One region of the Paenibacillus sp. ALJ109b genome, then DNA from elsewhere that is predicted to be linked to it. Evidence: riboswitches for the same ligand, from Rfam matches in the RefSeq annotation. Region 1 holds a riboswitch; each other region holds the start of a gene.
What was found. Region 1 has a riboswitch for thiamine pyrophosphate ahead of G3352_RS19985 (ABC transporter substrate-binding protein). Riboswitches for the same ligand answer to the same signal wherever they lie in the genome.
Positions count from the first base shown of each region.

Region 2: another riboswitch for thiamine pyrophosphate. It lies ahead of thiC (phosphomethylpyrimidine synthase ThiC); the one in region 1 lies ahead of G3352_RS19985 (ABC transporter substrate-binding protein).
Region 3: another riboswitch for thiamine pyrophosphate. It lies ahead of tenA (thiaminase II); the one in region 1 lies ahead of G3352_RS19985 (ABC transporter substrate-binding protein).
Region 4: another riboswitch for thiamine pyrophosphate. It lies ahead of G3352_RS18710 (ABC transporter ATP-binding protein); the one in region 1 lies ahead of G3352_RS19985 (ABC transporter substrate-binding protein).

Region 1 is NZ_JAAIFP010000019.1:218,850-221,977, forward strand. It holds gene G3352_RS19975 (VOC family protein) at 1-143, shown strand, start outside; gene G3352_RS19980 (NAD-dependent epimerase/dehydratase family protein) at 160-915, shown strand; TPP riboswitch at 1,061-1,173, shown strand; gene G3352_RS19985 (ABC transporter substrate-binding protein) at 1,395-2,435, shown strand; gene G3352_RS19990 (thiamine-binding protein) at 2,658-2,948, shown strand; gene G3352_RS19995 (ABC transporter permease) at 2,948-3,128, shown strand, end outside.
Region 2 is NZ_JAAIFP010000038.1:30,363-33,490, forward strand. It holds gene G3352_RS29260 (alpha/beta hydrolase) at 1-81, opposite strand, end outside; gene G3352_RS29265 (IclR family transcriptional regulator) at 440-1,183, shown strand; TPP riboswitch at 1,303-1,416, shown strand; gene thiC (phosphomethylpyrimidine synthase ThiC) at 1,780-3,128, shown strand, end outside.
Region 3 is NZ_JAAIFP010000001.1:73,609-76,736, reverse strand. It holds gene G3352_RS00320 (NAD(P)/FAD-dependent oxidoreductase) at 4-1,134, shown strand; gene G3352_RS00315 (hypothetical protein) at 1,143-1,433, shown strand; TPP riboswitch at 1,480-1,578, shown strand; gene tenA (thiaminase II) at 1,700-2,371, shown strand; gene G3352_RS00305 (GNAT family N-acetyltransferase) at 2,415-2,948, shown strand; gene G3352_RS00300 (TetR/AcrR family transcriptional regulator) at 2,998-3,128, shown strand, end outside.
Region 4 is NZ_JAAIFP010000017.1:217,258-220,385, reverse strand. It holds gene G3352_RS18720 (ABC transporter substrate-binding protein) at 1-183, opposite strand, end outside; gene G3352_RS18715 (ABC transporter permease) at 232-1,044, opposite strand; gene G3352_RS18710 (ABC transporter ATP-binding protein) at 1,031-1,798, opposite strand; TPP riboswitch at 1,975-2,077, opposite strand; gene hisC (histidinol-phosphate transaminase) at 2,186-3,128, opposite strand, start outside.

The sequences.
Region 1 (3,128 bases):
ATGACCTTGAGTCTGAGTACAACCGCATTAGGGAAACCGAGGCCGAGTTTATTGATGGAGAGATTATTACACTGCCTAACGGTTACCGTTATTTCTTCATCTATGGACCTGAAAAGGAATGGATTGAGTTCTTCCAGCGCTAAGAATTGGAGCTGATTTATGAACATTTTAATTACCGGCGCAGCCGGAAAAATTGGACGTGACTTGTCCCAACACTTGTCAGAAGCATTTCACCTGCGACTAACGGATTTGAATATCGACAGACTGCATACGTATCAAGGGACAAGCCATGAGATCATGACACTTGATGTGACAGATCCCGAAGCCTGTCAGCACGCTTGCGAAGGCATGGATGTGGTTGTACATTTGGCGGGAGATCCCTCCCCACATGCAGGCTTCTATGAATCGTTGTTGGATATCAATATCAAGGGTACATTTAATGTATTCCGTGCAGCTAAAGACCAAGGTGTACGGAGAGTCGTTCTGGCAAGCAGTGCACAGACGATCGAGGGGTATCCCATTGATGCTCAAGTCTATCCGGACATGCCGACACGCCCACGGAATTTGTACGGGGTTAGCAAATGTTTTGGTGAATCGCTCGCTTCCTATTTTGCGTATACCGAAGGTATACAAAGTGTAGCAATACGTATAGGTGCATATGATGATTTCCAACCGGATGGACCCGCGCTGGAGGCAAGGGATATGAGCGCGTATATTAGTCCGGCTGACTTGTGTGATTTGATGTTCAAAGCAATTACAGCTACAGATCTGGAGCCCTTCACCATACTGCATGGGATCTCGAATAATCGGTTTAAACGATTGAATCTCGAAGCGACTCAGAAACAGGTAGGATATGACCCGAAATCCGATGCTTTTGCACTCAGTCAGATTTCCTTATATGATTCGCCACGATAATTATTGAAAATCACACATCTAGAGAGGTCGTTATACACATGTATAATGGCCTCTTTGATTCATTCATACGTCCCCCTATCCAGTTCCTGACTGGACATGCATGGGCCTCTGGCCTATAATTACACCTAGTAATGCCCGTAACTTCATAGTTTCCCAGGGGAGTCGGAATAGGCCGGCTGAGAGTGTATCCCACCAAGATACTGACCCTTAGACCTGATCTGGATCATGCCAGCGTAGGAATCGGAGTATATCGAATTGGCCCAGCCTCTTTGCTGAGTGCCACATCTCTAACGCCTACACGCGTCCCGGATTAACGGGGCGCTTTTTTAATGTTCTTTTATATAGCCAGAGAGCTAAAAAAAGTGACGTCATCCGGATCATAGCTAGTATAAATCTGCTGATTTATGCAAGAAGCTTGGATATGAAGCCAAGGAGTACCCCGCGCCACTGGCCGGACAACATGAAGGAGAGAAATGAAGATGAGATGGCGTAAAATGATGGGCCTAATGCTCTTGTGCGTACTACTAGTGGCTGTGGCCGCATGTGGCGGCAAAGAAGCTGCACCTTCAGGAGAAAATGGCAGCAGCAACACCGAAAACAGCAATGAAGGTGACAACGCAGCCCTCAAAGACATTAAAGTGGTGCTGGACTGGACACCAAATACGAATCATACCGGCCTGTATGCGGCCGTAGATCAAGGTTTTTACAAAGCCGAAGGCTTAAATGTCGAGATTGTACAGCCAGGTGCCGGAGGAGCGGATACGATGGTAGCTTCGAACGAAGTGCCTTTTGGCGTAAGTTATCAGGAGAGTGTGACCCAGGCCCGCACACAGGGCGTACCGCTCGTGTCCATCGCTGCAGTCATTCAGCATAACACGTCCGGATTTGCCGCTCCGGTGGATCGGAACATCAAATCTCCCAAAGATTTTGAAGGTAAAACCTATGGTGGCTGGGGCTCTCCGGTGGAAGAAGCTGTGATGCAATCCATTATGGAAGGCGAAGGCGCCGATGTATCCAAAGTAAAAAATATTAGCATGGGCGATGCAGACTTCTTTACCGCTGTGAAACGCGATATCGACTTTGCCTGGATTTTCTACGCATGGACGGGCATTGAAGCCGAACTGCGCGGCGAACCGATCGACATGCTATATGTGAAGGATTATTCCGAGGCACTGGACTACTACACTCCTGTACTCGTTACCAATGAAAAGACGATTCAGAACGATCCAGAGCTGGTTAAAGCGTTCTTGAAAGCGACTTCCGAAGGATATCAATACGCGATTGAACATCCCGAAGATGCTGCCAACATTCTGATCAAGGCCGTACCGGATCTGGATAAGGACCTTGTACTCGCAAGCCAGAAGTGGCTGAGTCCAAAATATCAGGATGACGCACCACGCTGGGGTGAGCAGAAGCAGGAAGTATGGCAGAACTACACGGATTGGATGTTTAGCAAAAAACTGCTCGATGAGCAGGTAGATGTATCCAAAGCATATACAAACGAGTTCTTACCCCAATAAAAATTGTTTAAGTTTAACTTTTTTTTACACCAGAACGAAGAGTGCAGAACCCATCTGAAGAAACGAAGTGGTCGCCTTTATCGCCGGATTTTCCCCATGGGGAAAATGGAATCAAAAAATCCGGGGATAACAGCGATCGGAAGAGGGTACTGCAATCAGAGTGGTTTAGTGTAAAGCTGGTTTAACTCATGCAATTTAACCCGAAAGGAAAAGTGATCTTTCATGGCAAGCACACTACTTAGCATTCAAGTCATTCCCAAAACGCCAAATGGCGAAAATTCCTATCCTTATGTTGATCGTGCCATTGAAGTTATTCAGCAGTCCGGCTTGAAATATCAGGTTAATGCACTCGATACCACGATGGAGGGAGAACTAGAGGAACTGCTGGAGGTTGTCCGCAAAATGCACGAAGTTCTCGTGGAAGCCGGCAGTCCGAGCATCATCTCACAGATCAAGATCGCCCATAGCCCAAGCGGCTTCAGCATGGACACCCTGACGGAGAAATATCGCTAATGCATGCCTATTGGAAAAGCGTATGGCCGCCCTTTGTGGCGGTTATTCTCTTTATAGCCATATGGCAGGGAGCTGTCTCCCTGTTCCATATTGAGAAATGGATGCTGCCTGCGCCTTCGGACATCGCCCATGAAGCAGCGTCCCAGGCCGAGCGACTTGGCATGCATGCATGGGCAACAA
Region 2 (3,128 bases), on a different contig from region 1:
GATCAGCCTCGGTGATAACGAAGAAGGCAGATCTGACACTTTCGTTTGCAGCGGGGCTTCGCTCTGGGATGTCGGATACATGATTGCCCCTCCTTTAAAAATCAAATGAAGATAACAACGAGACGAACAGAGCGGATAAATGATTTTTCTGACTACTTATGAAGCAAAATCTTAATTTAATATATCTTTATCGTATGTTCCAATATAGTCAAAGTCAATTGATTGAGACCATTTGTTACGCAATTGTTATATAGTTCTGAAGATATATGGGTAACATTTCCTTAGGGTGCAAAATGCAGGGGATTCTAATTTATAAAAAGAAAATATTTACAAATATCCCTATTCCAATTGGCGCTTTTTGGTTTACAGATGAGACCGTTTCTCATATAATTTATGTAACCAAGTTTCATGTGATGAAACATGAGGAGGGCAACTTGCCATGGAAGACCGAAAGTTAACCGTCCGGGCTGTAGAACGGGCGCTGGATATATTATTGTGTTTTACAACCCGCAGTGATCTGGGACTCACGGAAATTGCCAGCCAGATCGGTCTGCACAAAAGTACAGTCCATCGTCTAATGGCTACTTTGGAGGACAAAGGGTTCGTGATCCGGGATGCGGCCACCGAGAAGTATCGACTTGGCATACGCATCTGGGAACTGTCTGCCCATATGTCTCGCAGCGATGATCCTGCCATTTTGCTCCTTCCTGCGATGGAGCGGCTGAGAGATCGACTGGGCGAAACCGTGAGCTTATATCTGCGTGACGGCAGTGAGCGGATTCGAATTCAAGCCGTGCAGAGTGATCAGGCGATTCGTCGTGTAGCTCCGGTGGGCGTCAGACTTCCGTTATCCGTGGGAGCCTCCAGCAAAGTGCTGATGGCTTTTGCCACCGAAGAGGACCGCGAAGATCTGATGAATGGACCGGAATGGCCGGTATTTATCGATCCCAAAGTATATTTGGCACAGATGAAAGACATTCTGGAATATGGCTACGCAACAAGTTATGAGGAACGTGAACCGGGAGCCGCCGCTGTATCTGTACCCATTATGGATCGGAAAGGCAACATCGCTGCTGCTCTGTCAGTATCCGGGCCAGTTAGTCGTCTCTCACAGGAGACGCTGCATGAATATGCACCTGTGCTGAAGGAAGCTGCGACACAGATGGGACTTATGTTATCCTGATCTTATTTTCTGGAATTTAAAGGTTGTTTTTATGATTCGGTTGCGCTACTCTGTAATGGATGGCCCAACGGGGTCAGGATAATTGAATATGAATCTGCGGCCTAGATGCTGCAACTTGTTAACGTTACTGGGGGAGTCCGAATTGTCCGGACTGAGACGGAATCGCATGAGATTCCGGACCCTTTGCACCTGATCTGGATCATACCAGCGTAGGGAAGTAATCGGCGATACGATCACGAACACCATATAATTTGACCTATGGATAGGCTCCACTAAGGAGTCTCTATAAGGTGTGTTATTGGTGATGGAGATAAGCCGGTTCCCTTGGGAACCGGCTTTTTTTATACAGTAAACAGGCGAAAGCTGGTGTCAGAGCTGCTTTTGGATAAAGAGCTGGGAGCATTGGCGAGCATCGGGTTCCGATATCTTTTGCCTCGAATGTCTGTATTACTTGAATTGTATGTCTCTATTTTGTGTTGTATGGTCGCTCTTTCTTTTTCTATGTTGTGGATGGTTTGGATCCGTGCGCAAGCATTTCAACCCAGGCAAACACCAATGAGGAGGAGACAAGAGCGATGAGTACAGGAAATCGAACGATGGGACAGGACAAGCAGGATCAGCAGTTGGCAAAGGAAAAAGGTACGGCAGGGCGGGTTCAGCCCTTCCCGGGCAGCCGCAAAGTTTACATTCATGGCTCACGACCGGACATTGCAGTACCGGAGCGTGAAATTGCCCTTCATGACACCAATACTCCTCAAGGAGTGGAGCATAACGAACCGCTGCGTGTCTACGATACGAGCGGACCGATGACCGATCCCGAATTTCATGCCGATATCCGGGCAGGGCTGCCAGCGCTGCGTACCCGCTGGATTACGGAGCGTGAAGATGTTGAAGCCTACCAGGGACGAACGGTAAAACCGGAGGATAACGGATTGAAAGCTGGAGGGAAGCGAACTGGAGCCGAGAAGTATCCGGGCTTGCGTGGTAAACCGTTACGGGGACAGGCAGGGCGCTGCGTGACCCAGATGCACTATGCACGGCAGGGAATGATCACGCCGGAGATGGAATTCGCCGCCATTCGTGAGGGTGTGGAACCGGAATTTGTGCGGCAGGAGCTAGCGAGTGGCAGGGCCATACTGCCGTCGAATATTAATCACCCGGAGAGTGAGCCGATGTTGATCGGGCGTCATTTTCATGTGAAGATCAATGCGAACATCGGTAACTCTGCCGTATCCTCCTCCATCGAGGAAGAGGTGGAGAAGATGACCTGGGCGGTACGCTGGGGATCGGATACCGTGATGGATCTGTCCACAGGCAAAGACATTCATACGACCCGGGAATGGATCATCCGCAATTCACCTGTGCCGATTGGAACAGTACCGCTCTATCAGGCGCTGGAGAAGGTCAATGGAGAAGCTGAAGCACTGACCTGGGAGTTGTATCGTGACACGCTCATTGAGCAGGCAGAGCAGGGTGTGGACTACTTTACGATCCATGCAGGCGTGCTGCTGCGATATATTCCGCTGACCGCCAAACGTATGACGGGCATTGTGTCACGGGGCGGGTCCATCATGGCAGCATGGTGCCTTGCGCATCATCAGGAGAATTTTCTGTATACCCATTTTGAAGAAATCTGCGAGATTATGAAGAGGTATGACGTGGCATTCTCGCTCGGAGACGGACTGCGCCCAGGAAGCATCTATGATGCCAATGATGAAGCCCAGATGGCGGAACTGGCTACGCTTGGAGAACTAACACAAATCGCCTGGAAGCATGATGTGCAGGTGATGATTGAAGGTCCGGGGCATGTGCCGATGCACAAGATCAAGGAGAATGTCGATCTGCAAATGGAGATATGTAAAGAGGCGCCGTTCTATACGCTGGGACCGCTGACGACCGATATTGCACCAGGATATGACCATATTACCTCGGCAATTGGAGCAGC
Region 3 (3,128 bases), on a different contig from region 1:
GTCATGAAGAAAGTCATCGTCGTAGGATCAGGAATTCTTGGGGCTTCCACAGCGTATCAGTTGGCAAAACAGGGTGCGGAAGTTCTTCTTATAGACCGGAAAGATCGAGGGCAGGCTACGGATGCTGCTGCCGGGATCATCTGTCCCTGGTTATCTCAGCGCCGTAATCAGGATTGGTATCAACTTGCCAAGGCGGGTACACGTTTTTATCCCGGGTTGATTGAAGAACTCAAGAGTGAAGGGGAAACGGAAACGGGTTACGCTCAAGTGGGTGCTCTTAGTATTCATACGGATGTGGACAAAATCAACAAGATGCAGGAGAGGGCCCACCTTCGTAAAGAAGATGCACCGGAGATTGCCGATATTACCCGTCTAGATGCAAAAGAAACTCATGAGCGTTTTCCTCTTCTGGAGGAGAGCTTTCAGTCCGTCTACATCAGCGGAGCCGCGCGTATTGATGGGCGTGCGCTGCGTGATGCCTTAATTCGATCGGCACAACGAAATGGAGCGGTCCTGATTAATGGGGACGCCACACTTCAATATGAATTGAACCGAGTAAGTGGAGTTGTTGTGGACGGTAAAGTCATATCGGCTGACGAGGTTATTGTGTGTGCCGGCGCTTGGGCTAATGAACTGTTGAAGCCCTTGGGCATTGATTTTAAGGTTCATTATCAGAAGGCGCAAATTATGCACTTACAGGTTCACGATCGAGAGGACACTGGGAACTGGCCTGTAGTCATGCCTCCTTCGGATCAATATCTGTTAGCCTTTGATCAACAGAAGATTGTGATCGGTGCGACTCACGAAAATGATATTGAAGGATACGATACAAGAGTAACCGCAGGCGGAATGCAGGAAATTTTGAATAAAGGATTGGAACTGGCTCCCGGTTTAGCTGAAAGCACGTTTCAGGAAGTAAGAGTAGGATTTCGTCCATTTACACCAGGTTTTCTTCCGGTAATGGGTGCTGTTCCAGGTTGGAATGGCTTGATCGCAGCTAACGGGCTTGGAGCATCTGGGCTAACGATGGGGCCTTTTATTGGCAGTCAACTGGCCAAATTGGCTTTGGGTATGGATTTGGATATCGATATTCAGCCATATGACCTTGGAAAAGCAATGGATGATCAGAAATGAGGTGAACTATGACGTATTCACAGCGCTTAACTCACGGCTACTCCTCAGACGTCATCTATCTGGAGCACCAGATTGCCATCGCAGAGGAGGACTTGGCAAAAGCTGAGGAAAAGCGGCGGGCATATGAATCGGATTTAGATCAGTTAAAGACGTCTCCCGGGTATCATTCAACTTCAGCAACGAACGTCTCTAATGAGGAAAAATGGGTCGATGAGTTAACGAAATTGCAAAGTATGATTAAGGATATCCGGACCCGACTTAAGAACTTGCAAGAAGATTTAGGGGAACTTGAAGATTAATAGGAATGGATTGACATTTGGAAAAACACATGTTGTAATAAGCCTGAGCTATTTGCAGGGGGACTGTTCGCAGTTGAGAAGGCTAAAACCTGACCCTTTGAACCTGTTAGTTAATACTGACGTAGGGAGCAAATGACATGTACTCATGTTATTTTGCCCTTGCCGAAAATAGGACAAGGGCTTTTTGGTCTGCATTTTGGATGACAGAACGCGATAGCTGGATGTGAAGCGGGGACATAATAATTTTAATAAAAGGAGAAATGATCATGTCATTTTCAAGAACGTTAAAAGATAAGTCCAGAACCGTATGGGAAGATGGATACAACCATCCTTTTTTACACGAAATGGGGAAAGGCACACTGGATCGGGAAGCGTTTAAGTTTTATCTTCTTCAGGACTATACATATCTGATTGAATATGCGAAGATTTTTGCCATGGGTGCGGTGAAGGCGACAGATGAAAAACTGATGACGAACTTTACGGTGATTCAACATGCTATTCTGTACGAAGAAATGGATTTGCATCGAAATTATATGAATGAATTTGGGATTACGCTGGATGAACATCATGCTGTCAAACCCTCTCTATACAACAAGGCGTATACGTCGAATATGATGAGTGTTGCACAAACAGGTGGGGTTGCCGAAATCATCGCCGTCATTTTCCCTTGTGCGTGGACGTATTACGACTATGCTACAAGATTAAAAGAACAATATCGAGATTCATTAGAGGGCAATTTCTATCAGACTTGGATCGAAAATTATGCAAGTGATGACTTCCGCGACTCATTCGAATGGTTCTATGATACACTGGATGCATTATGTGAACATAAAACCGAGCAGGAGCTGGAGGCCATAGAAGACATATTCAGAAGAAGTGTTGAATTTGAATATCTGTTCTGGGATATGGCGTATAAACGGCAACTCTCGTACTTCTGATGAATGCAATCTACTACAACCAGAGATAAGGATGAACATACAGATGGACAATCGTGAGGAACGTATCTATTTGCGATTTTTGAACGTGGAGGACGCGCCGACACTGCTGGATTTGCAGTTCCGTAACCGGGCTGTTTTCGAAGAGATATCGGCAAGTGAACGATCGGAGACTTTCTATACACTGGAGGGTCAAGTTGCACTTCTTGAAGGTTGGAACAAGGCCAGAGAAGAAGGGAAACGTTACTCTTTCGGAATCTTCCTGAACAATACACATGAGCTCATTGGAGAGATTTCTCTGTTCGAACTTGAACTGGATTCCACAGCCAAATGGATTGTTGGTTATGTGCTAGATCAAGTGCAGAATGGCAAGGGATACATGAGCGAAGCCCTTCGGTTAGCACTGGATTTTGCTATGAATGAAGCGGGAATAAAACGAGTGGAGGCTGGTGCACTTCCCGACAATGCCGGATCAATTCGAGTGTTGCGTAAAGCGGGCTTCCAAGAAACGGACCGCCAGAATATTAAAATCAAGGGAATTTGGAAGGAACATGTGATGTTTGCAGTGGATTTGCAGTAGATTGTTGAATATCGTAACGTGTACCACCTAAATCATCCAGGGGGAACTTATGAATAAACGGAAACAAATGTTATTGGACTCAGCACTTGTGCTCTTTGAGAAACATGGAGTAACCAACACCTCCATACAGATGATCCTAGACGAGTCAGGTGTGTCCAAAGGAACATTTTATAAATTCTT
Region 4 (3,128 bases), on a different contig from region 1:
CATGATGGACAGCTTGTCTTTGGATTCCGATGGCGTTTCTATCGCAGATGAGTCTGTATCGTTTGCATTGGAAGTTGAGTCTGTAGCAGGTGTGTTGGTACCCGTATTTCCGCATCCGCTGACGATCAGCAACAGAGACATGAGCAGAATGGGGAGTAGGGAATAGATATGCTTTTTATTCATAACGTAAAGTTCCTCGTTTCTTTTGTTTTTTGTTTTGAATTCCGAAAGTTATCCAGTTTTTCTTCTACCTGCATGACGTGGTGTACCAAATCTTCTCTCCATCCATGCAATGAGTACAAACAGGGCGATACCAAGCAAAGATAACAGCACAATGGCGGCGAACATTGCATCCGTGTTCATATTGCTCGACATTCTGCGGCTGAAATAACCGAGACCCTTACTTCCTCCAAGCCATTCCCCGATCGTTGCACCGACCACACAGTACACCACAGACATCTTCAGTCCCGAAAAGAAGGAGGGAAGGGCAAGTGGAATCTGGAGTTTGAGAAAAATATCCCACTTGGTGGCCCTCATCGTCAGCAGCAGTTCACGCTGCTCCGGATCACCCTGGCGCAGGCCATCGTAGGTGCTCACCACAATCGGGAAAAATGCGATCAGGAACACCACCGCAACTTTACTCCACAGCGTGTAGCCAAACCACAGGATGAAGACGGGGGACAGGGCAATCAGCGGGATCGTCTGACTGATCACGATGAAGGGATATAACGCTTTTTCAATCGACCGATTCATATGCATACCAGTTGCAAGTGCAATTCCGGCACCAATGGACAAGCCAAAACCAATGACAACCTCCATCAAGGTAGCAGGCAGATGTGTAGCTAGCAGAAGGTGGCGATGCTCATACAGCGAACTGGCAATCGCCGTCGGGGCTGGAATGATGAAGGAAGGCACCCATCCTATACGCACAATCCACTCCCAGAAAGCAAGCAGCAAGATCATGAGCAAAAGAAACAGACCATAACGGGCAAGCCAACCTCGTACGCTATGCTTCATGCTATCTCTCAAGTTACCGTCTCGCATGCAATTGTTCCTCCAGTAGTCGTCTCATCTGAACGAGAGCCGGTTCGTAGATCATGTCTGAATGTCTTGGACGTGGCAAAGGTACCGTCAGATCCTGCAGCTGTTGGCCTTGGCGCCCCGGAGTTAACAGGATAATCCGATCACTGAGCAGCAGGGCTTCTTCAATGTCATGTGTGATGAACAACACGGTTTTGCCCAGGCCTTCCCTGAGCTCCAGCAGCCAGCGATGCATCTCACGTTTGGTCAGGGCATCAAGTGCGCCGAATGGTTCATCCAGGAGCATGAGTTGGCCACCTGTCAGCAAAGTACGAAGCAGCGCGACACGCTGGCGCATGCCACCCGACAGTTCGTTCGGGTAAGCATGCGCGTGGCCGGATAAGCCAAATCTTTCGAGACCGGCCAGAATGTCCGCTCGAATCCTTACCTTATCCTGCCGACCTGTAGCAAGTTCAGAGGGGAGCATGCAATTTTCCATGACGCTTCGCCAGGATAACAGGAGGTCCTTTTGTGGCATGTAGGCCACATGTCCCAGTCGCTTTCCTTCTTGAACCCAAGGAATTTCAATGGTACCGTGTGTTGGCTCAAGCAAGCCTGCCAGCAGCTTGAAAAGGGTACTTTTACCGGAGCCGCTGGAACCGATGAGCGAGACAAATTCGCCTTTGGCTACACGCATCGACACATTGGAGAGCACGGGGGAATCCCTTTTTCCCGGGAAAGCGTAGCTCATGTTGTGAATGGTTATATCGTTATCCATCTCGATCCGTTCCCCCTTGTTATTCAAAATTCAACCTCAAACCGCGGGATCTTTAATTACACCTTCTGATCTGCCCGCAGAACGCGAAAAAGACCCACCCATTTCCGGAGAAATGAGTGGGTCTGTAAGTTCAATTCACATTAAAATTCATCATCAACATGAAAAAATCCGCTTACTGAGAGGCCGCTCCACTTCCCTCCGCTGGTATGATCCAGATCAGGTTCAAAGGGTCCGAATCGTTCGATTCGTCTCAGCCGCAAGGCTCCCCTAGTGCAATGTTCAAGATATGCAGTTGTGTGTTCAGCATATATCACATGCAAGTGGAATGTAAAGAGGGCGGCTTAAAAGAAGTGTGCGTAATGTGAGTTAGGAAAGTAACCTAGGATTCTAATCGTTTGAATGTAACAGTGAATCAAGCTCACCGATCAGACGGGCAATCTGCTCAGGTGTGCCAATCGTAATCCGAAGCCAGGTAGGCATTCCGAATTCGGCACCGCCGCGGACAGAGATGCCTCTGTTCAACAATTCTATGGTAATCGGGCCACTATCCTGTAACAGATCCACCATGATGAAATTCGTTTCGGAAGGGATGTAGGGTAATTTCCAATGATCAAAGGACTGTATTAACGTTTCCCGTCCCTGACGATTGTAGTGCAGGCAATGAGAAACAAATTCATGATCATCCAGGCTGGCTGAAGCAGCGGCTTGGGATGTGGCTGTCAGACTGATGGGCAGCTTGACCCGGTTAATGCCTTCAATGATGCTTTCATTCCCGATGCCATATCCAATTCGCAGGCCGGCCAGTCCATATATTTTGGAGAAGGTCCGCAAAATAATCAGATTATTATACTGCTCCAGCAGCTTAACCGTATCAGGATAATCTTCACTTTCCGCGAATTCATAATACGCTTCGTCCAGGACAACCACGACATGGGAGGGAACATGTTCGAGTAAACCATGCAGGGCATCTGCCGTGAAAATAGTTCCGGTTGGATTATTCGGATTGCACAGCCAGATAATTCGGGTAGAAGCATTGATTCGTTGCCGGAGTTGCTCCAGGTCCAGCGAATGGTTGACCAAAGGCACTTCATGAATGACCCCGCCTGCCAGCAGCGTAGCGCCCTTATACCAGTTAAAGGAGGGCACCGGAATGAGTGATTCCTCGCCGGGATTAAGATAGGCTTGGGCGGTAAGGGTTAGGAGCTCGAATGATCCACTGCCAAATACCAATTGGGAGGTACGCACACCCAGACGTTCCGCAAGTTTGTCACGCAGCAGTTGGCTGGAACCGTCGGGGTATTGAGCCAAAAGATCGGAACCCAGCGATCTG